Regions from separate parts of the Pseudomonas sp. S11P7 genome, predicted to be linked through region 1. Evidence: predicted binding sites of a transcription regulator. Region 1 holds the regulator's gene; the other holds the start of a gene.

Region 1 (3,908 bases):
GAGCCTGTCGGGTGGTGAGCGGCGCCGGGTGGAAATTGCCCGCGCACTGGCCACCGCGCCGAAATTCATCCTGCTCGACGAGCCGTTCGCCGGTGTCGACCCGATCTCGGTCGGCGACATCAAGCAAATCATTCATCATCTCAAGGCCAAGGGCATCGGTGTATTGATCACCGACCACAACGTGCGTGAGACGCTGGATATCTGCGAAACCGCTTACATCGTCAACGACGGTCAACTGATCGCCGAAGGTGACGCCGAGACTATCCTGGCCAACGATCTGGTCAAGGAAGTGTATCTGGGTCACGAGTTCCGCCTGTAAGCGCGAGCCGTTGGGTGAGCTGCGCGGGTGCTGTATCGATCAAGCCGTTTTTTATACCGTTTAATTGTTACAGCGCTCTAGGCAAACACTTCAGTTTCAGGCATATAATTTGCTTAAGTTTGGCGCCTCGGCGCCCTGTAGTGGATGGCGCATAGCGCCGGCGAATAAGGTGTTAAGCCCCTGCCATGAAACCATCGCTAGTCTTGAGAATGGGCCAGCAGCTGACGATGACACCGCAGCTGCAACAGGCCATCCGCCTGCTCCAATTGTCGACCCTGGATCTGCAACAGGAAATCCAGGAGGCTCTGGAATCCAACCCGATGCTCGAACGCCAGGAAGAAGGCGAGGACTTCGACAACTCCGATCCACTGGCCGACAACGTCGAGCAAAAGCCCAACACTGAAATTCAGGAGCCCTCTTACCAGGAGGCCGCGCCGACGGTGGATAACCTCGACGACGGCGAATGGAGCGAGCGCATCCCCAACGAGCTGCCGGTCGACACGGCCTGGGAAGACGTTTACCAGACCAGCGCCAGCAGCCTGCCGAGCAGCGACGATGACGAGTGGGACTTCACCACCCGAACTTCCGTCGGCGAAAGCCTGCAAAGCCACCTGCTGTGGCAATTGAACCTCGCACCGATGTCCGACACCGATCGCCTGATCGCGGTGACCCTGATCGATTGCATCAACAATCAGGGCTATCTGGACGAAACCCTCGAAGAAATCCTCGACGCTTTCGATCCAGAACTCGACATCGAACTGGACGAGATCGAAGCCGTCCTGCACCGCATCCAGCAGTTCGAACCCGCGGGCATCGGCGCACGCAATCTCAGCGAATGCCTGCTGCTGCAACTGCGTCAGTTGTCGGCCAAGACACCCTGGCTGGCAGAAGCCAAGCGGTTGGTCAGCGACTACATCGATCTGCTCGGCAGCCGCGATTACAGCCAACTGATGCGGCGCATGAAACTCAAGGAAGACGAGCTGCGCCAGGTCATCGAACTGGTGCAGAGCCTCAATCCGCGGCCAGGCTCGCAGATCGAGTCCACCGAAGCCGAATACGTCATACCTGACGTTATTGTGCGCAAGGACAACGACCGCTGGCTGGTCGAGCTGAACCAGGAATCGGTACCGCGCCTGCGCGTCAACGCGCAGTACGCCGGTTTCGTAAAACGCGCCGACACCAGCGCCGACAACACCTTCATGCGCAATCAGCTGCAGGAAGCGCGCTGGTTCATCAAAAGCTTGCAGAGCCGCAACGAAACCCTGATGAAGGTCGCTACGCAGATCGTCGAGCATCAACGCGGTTTTCTCGAGTATGGCGACGAAGCCATGAAACCGCTGGTCCTGCATGACATCGCCGAAGCGGTGGGCATGCACGAATCGACGATTTCCCGGGTGACCACACAAAAATTCATGCATACCCCGCGCGGTATTTATGAGCTGAAATACTTTTTCTCCAGCCACGTCAGTACCTCCGAGGGCGGCGAATGCTCGTCCACGGCGATCCGCGCGATCATCAAGAAACTGGTTGCTGCGGAAAATCAGAAAAAGCCGTTGAGTGACAGCAAGATCGCTGGTTTACTGGAGGCACAAGGCATTCAGGTGGCTCGCCGCACCGTCGCCAAGTATCGCGAATCCCTCGGAATCGCGCCTTCGAGCGAACGCAAGCGGTTGATGTAAGCCACGTTACAGCGTTCCAGTGGCAGGCTTTTCGGCCTGCCGCTTTATGCACTGGCAACGAAGGAGAAGCTGTATGCAAGTCAACATCAGTGGACACCAACTGGAAGTGACCCAACCTCTGCGTTCCTACATCGAGGAAAAACTCCAACGACTGGAGCGACATTTCGACAAGATCACCAACGTGCAAGTCACGATGTGTGTCGAAAAGCTGAAGCAGAAAATCGAAGCCACCTTGCATATTCCCGGCAGTGAAGTGGTCGCCAACGCAGAAGATACCGACATGTATGCTGCGATCGACTCACTCACCGACAAGCTGGATCGCCAACTCAAAAAGCATAAGGAAAAGACCCAGAGCCTCCTCCAGGGCGCGACCGGTCGTTAACACCCTCATCCATGATCCGACTTGAAACCATCCTGACCCCCGGCCGCTCCCAAGTGAACGCGCCGGGCGGCAGCAAGAAAAAAGCCCTCGAACAGATTGCCAACCTGATCCACCGCGAAGTGCCGGATCTGGCGATGCAGGATGTTTTCGAGGCGTTGGTCGCCCGTGAAAAACTCGGTTCCACCGGTTTTGGCAACGGCATCGCCATCCCCCACTGCCGCCTTAAGGGCTGCGCAGGGCCAGTCAGCGCCCTGCTGCACCTCGAAGCCCCGATTGATTTCGACGCCATCGATGGAGCCCCGGTCGACCTGCTGTTCGTGTTGCTGGTCCCGGAAGCCGCCACCGATGCGCACCTGGAACTGCTGCGCCAGATCGCCAGCATGCTCGATCGCAAGGAAGTGCGTGAAAAACTGCGCAGCGCACCAAGCAACGAAGCCTTGTACCAGGTCGTACTGGACGAGCAGAACGGGCATTAATCATGCGCTTGATCATCGTCAGTGGCCGCTCAGGCTCGGGCAAGAGTACCGCGCTGAATGTCCTTGAGGACAACGGCTACTACTGCATCGACAATCTGCCCGCCGGCTTGCTGCCGGAACTGGCCGAACGTGCGCTGATTCACACCGAACTCGCGCAACCGCTGGTAGCCGTTTCGATCGATGCGCGCAACTTGCCCAGTCATCTGTCACGATTTCCGGAACTGCTCGAAGACGCGCGCAGCAAGCACATCCAGTGTGATGTGCTGTACCTGGATGCGGACGAAGAAACCCTGCTCAAGCGTTTTTCCGAAACCCGCCGCCGCCATCCACTGAGCAACGCCAATCGCTCACTGGCCGAAGCGATCCACGATGAAAGCGCCCTGCTCGGCCCGATCGCCGACCTGGCTGATCTGAAGATCAACACCACCCACCTCAACCTGTACCAGTTGCGCGACACGCTCAAGTTGCGCCTGCTGAACCAGCCTGAGCCGGGCACGGCGTTTCTCGTCGAATCGTTCGGTTTCAAGCGCGGCATGCCGGTGGATGCGGATTTGGTCTTCGACGTTCGCTGCCTGCCCAACCCCTATTGGAAGCCGGAATTACGTGAGCAGTCTGGTCTCGACGCGCCGGTGGCGGAGTACCTGGCGGAACAGCCGGACGTCGAAGAAATGTATCAGGACATCTACGCCTACCTGCACAAGTGGCTGCCGCGCTTTGCTGCGAGCAACCGCGCCTATGTGACCGTCGCCATTGGCTGTACCGGCGGGCATCACCGCTCCGTCTACCTGACCGAACGTCTGGGTCAGGCGCTGCAGAAAACCTTGAAAAACGTCCAGGTTCGCCACCGCGACCTCACCTAAAGGATCCACACCGCGATGCCTGCTCGTGAAATCGAAATCATCAACAAACTCGGTTTGCATGCCCGAGCGTCGGCAAAATTTGTCGGCGTGGCGGGCAAGTTTCCGGATACTACGATCAGAGTAGGCCGCACCCCCGAGACAGTGGTCGATGGCAAAAGCATCATGGCAATGATGATGCTCGCGGCAGGCAAG
Region 2 (3,908 bases), 620 kb from region 1:
GTCAACCTTGTTGATCACCACGATTGGACGCAGGCCGGCTTCGAAAGCCTTCTTGGTCACGAAACGGGTTTGCGGCATAGGGCCGTCTTGAGCGTCAACCAGCAGCAGAACGGAGTCAACCATCGACATTACGCGTTCAACTTCGCCGCCGAAGTCGGCGTGGCCCGGGGTGTCCACGATGTTGATGTGGTAGCCGTTCCAGTTGATGGCGGTGTTCTTCGCCAGAATGGTAATACCGCGTTCTTTTTCCTGGTCGTTGGAGTCCATCACGCGCTCGTCGTTGAGCTCGTTGCGCTCCAGAGTGCCGGATTGACGCAGGAGTTTGTCTACCAGGGTGGTCTTACCATGGTCAACGTGGGCAATGATGGCGATGTTGCGTAGATTTTCGATCACTTGTGTATCTCGATCAGAGGATTCGGTTTGCTGACAAGTCTTGGCAGCGATTAGCAGTAGTGTCCGGCATGGCCGTTACAGCTTGACGGCGGTGTCGGGGGGCCGGTGACGCAGGCCACAGGCAAACAGCCCCGGGCACTTAGCTCGGTCGATAAACGCGCACATTGGCATGCCCCTCACTGAGCAAATGGTGAGCATGCAGGCGACTCATCACGCCTTTGTCGCAATACAGCAGGTACTGGCGAGTCGGATCCAGCTCCTTGAAACGAGCGTTCACTGCATAGAACGGCATCGTCTGTACTTCTACGCCAGCGAGTTCCAGCGGCTCATCCTCGGCGGCATCCGGGTGACGGATGTCGATCACGATCTGGCCGGCCAGTGCTTCGCTGACTTCTTCAATCTGTACGTCCTGGCCCAGTTCGTCGATTACCCGATCGATTGGCACCAGTTTGGCGTTGGCGAGCGCACGCTCGAGCACCGCCATGTCGAACTCCTGCTCTTCGTGCTCAACCCGACCGCGTTTGGCGGCCGTTTTCGGGTTGACCGAAATGACCCCGCAGTATTCCGGCATGTGCCGGGCGAAATCGGCGGTACCGATCTCGTTGGCGGTGTCGATGATGTCCTGTTTGTGCGCAACGATCAGCGGGCGCAGGACCAGCTTGTCGGTCACGCAGTCGATCACCGACAGGTTCGGCAGGGTCTGGCTCGAGACCTGGGAGATCGCTTCGCCGGTAACCAGCGCGTCGATGTGCAGGCGCTCGGCGATGTTCGTCGCCGCGCGCAACATCATACGCTTCAATACGACGCCCATATGACTGTTATCGACTTTGCCGAGAATTTCACCCAGCACTTCTTCGAACGGAACACTGACAAATAGCACGCGTTGCGAGCTGCCGTACTTCTTCCAGATGAAATGCGCGACTTCCATCACGCCCAATTCATGGGCACGCCCGCCCAGATTGAAGAAGCAGAAGTGCGTCATCAGGCCACGACGCAGGATCTGATAGGCCGCCACGGTCGAGTCGAAACCGCCGGACATCAATACCAGCGTCTGCTCCAGCGCACCGAGCGGGTAGCCGCCGATACCGTTGTGCTGGCTGTGGATGACGAACAACCGTTTGTCGCGAACTTCGATGCGGACTTCGATTTCCGGCGCTTTCAGGTCGATTCCGGCTGCACCGCACTCGCGACGCAGCTTGCTGCCGACGTATTTTTCCACGTCCATCGAGCTGAACGTGTGCTTGCCCGCGCGCTTGCAGCGCACCGAAAAAATCTTCCCGGCCAGGGCCGCGCCGTAATGCTGTTTGCACTTTTCGGTGATGTCGTCGAAGTCACCCAGCGGGTACTCGTCGATCTGCAGAAAATGCGCAATACCCGGCATGCAGGTCAGGCGCTCGCCCATCTCTTTCAAGGCTTTGGGGTCAGTAACACGGGTTTCCAGCTCGAGATTGTCCCACACGCCGTTCACCACCACTGCCGGGTCCAGGTCGCGGAGCACGGTGCGGATGTTCTTGGCCAGCTGGCGGATGAACTTCGTCCGGACAGGTCGGCTTTTGATGGTGATCTCGGGGAAGACTTTTACGATTAGTTTCATGAAAACAGCGCGCGAACGGCCAGCCGAAAAAGGGGGGCGCGGATTATAGCGGAAATTGCTCAAGGTTTAACCAGTTAATGTGCAGAAGGTTTTTCACGCACCAAAACAGGTCATTTGCGAATTCAAACGCAACATTACGGGGCGATATTTGTCAATTCAGTACCTCGCGCACCTTAATAAGCGTGAATTTGGGGCAAAAAACCCATGCTGGGGCACTGGCATGCAATTTGCTCCCTTGTGAGGCAGGTTGCCTTGGCAGAGTATTCGCGCCGGCATCACCATTATTAAGGGCATCCACTACCCGCCCTAATTCACCCGGAGGACACTATGTCGAAGTCGGTTCAACTCATCAAAGATCATGACGTCAAGTGGATTGATCTGCGCTTCACGGACACCAAAGGCACTCAGCACCACGTGACCATGCCGGCTCGCGATGCGCTGGATGATGACTTCTTCGAAGTCGGCAAGATGTTCGACGGCTCCTCCATCTCTGGCTGGAAAGGCATCGAAGCCTCCGACATGATCCTGATGCCGGTCGACGAAACTGCCGTTCTCGATCCGTTCACCGAAGACCCGACGCTGATTCTGGTGTGCGACATCATCGAGCCTTCGAGCATGCAAGGCTACGATCGCGACCCACGTGCGATCGCCAAGCGCGCCGAAGAGCACCTGAAAGCCACCGGTATCGGTGACACCGTATTCGCTGGTCCAGAGCCAGAATTCTTCATCTTCGACTCGGTGAAATTCAAGTCGGACATCTCCGGCTCGATGTTCAAGATCTACTCCGAGCAAGGTTCGTGGATGTCCGACCAGGACATCGAAGGCGGCAACAAGGGTCACCGTCCAGGCGTGAAAGGCGGCTATTTCCCTGTTCCACCGTTCGACCACGACCACGAAATCCGTACTGCCATGTGCAACGCACTGGAAGAAATGGGTCAGTCGGTTGAAGTTCACCACCACGAAGTGGCAACTGCCGGCCAGAACGAAATCGGCGTCAAGTTCAACACCCTGGTGAAGAAGGCCGACGAAGTTCAAACCCTGAAATACGTTGTACATAACGTTGCCGACGCTTACGGCCGCACCGCGACCTTCATGCCGAAGCCACTGTACGGCGACAACGGTTCGGGCATGCACGTGCACATGTCGATCTGGAAAGACGGCAAGAACACCTTCGCCGGCGAAGGCTATGCCGGCCTGTCCGATACCGCTCTGTACTTCATCGGCGGCATCATCAAGCACGGTAAGGCACTGAACGGCTTCACCAACCCGGCCACCAACTCGTACAAGCGTCTGGTGCCAGGTTTCGAAGCGCCGGTCATGCTGGCCTACTCGGCTCGCAACCGTTCCGCGTCGATCCGCATTCCTTACGTGTCGAGCCCGAAAGCCCGCCGTATCGAAGCACGCTTCCCGGACCCGGCTGCCAACCCGTACCTGGCTTTCGCAGCACTGCTGATGGCCGGTCTGGACGGTATCCAGAACAAGATCCACCCAGGCGATGCCGCTGACAAGAACCTGTACGACCTGCCGCCTGAAGAGGCGAAAGAGATCCCACAGGTTTGCGGCAGCCTGAAAGAAGCCCTGGAAGAGCTGGACAAGGGCCGCGCGTTCCTGACCAAGGGCGGCGTATTCTCCGACGACTTCATCGACGCTTACATCGCGCTGAAATCGGAAGAAGAAATCAAGGTTCGCACCTTCGTGCACCCACTGGAATATGAGCTGTACTACAGCTGCTGATCCGGTAGCGCTGCGTAACGCGGCGTGATCAAAAAGAGGCCTCCTTCGGGAGGCCTTTTTATTGCAGATCAAAAGCCCCTCACCCTGGCCCTCTCCCAGAGAGAGAGGGGACTGATCTTGGTGCGCTCACCTTGATCGTTCCCACGCTCCACGTGGGAATGCAGCCCGTGACGCTCTGCGTCACTGG

Evidence for each region. Region 1 encodes sigma-54, which starts transcription at its own class of promoters, with help from an activator protein. Its sites were predicted from a motif close to ANTGGCATNNANNTTGCTNT; they were not measured.
Region 2: glnA (type I glutamate--ammonia ligase) is a predicted target of sigma-54. The motif match lies at 2,202-2,221, and genes of this name have one in related genera.

Annotation. Positions count from the first base shown of each region.
Region 1 is NZ_JALPKS020000002.1:4,597,208-4,601,115, forward strand. It holds gene lptB (LPS export ABC transporter ATP-binding protein) at 1-319, shown strand, start outside; gene M0746_RS21280 (RNA polymerase factor sigma-54) at 505-1,998, shown strand; gene hpf (ribosome hibernation-promoting factor, HPF/YfiA family) at 2,072-2,380, shown strand; gene ptsN (PTS IIA-like nitrogen regulatory protein PtsN) at 2,392-2,856, shown strand; gene rapZ (RNase adapter RapZ) at 2,859-3,716, shown strand; gene M0746_RS21300 (HPr family phosphocarrier protein) at 3,732-3,908, shown strand, end outside.
Region 2 is NZ_JALPKS020000002.1:5,218,479-5,222,386, forward strand. It holds gene typA (translational GTPase TypA) at 1-393, opposite strand, end outside; gene thiI (tRNA uracil 4-sulfurtransferase ThiI) at 533-1,987, opposite strand; gene glnA (type I glutamate--ammonia ligase) at 2,315-3,721, shown strand.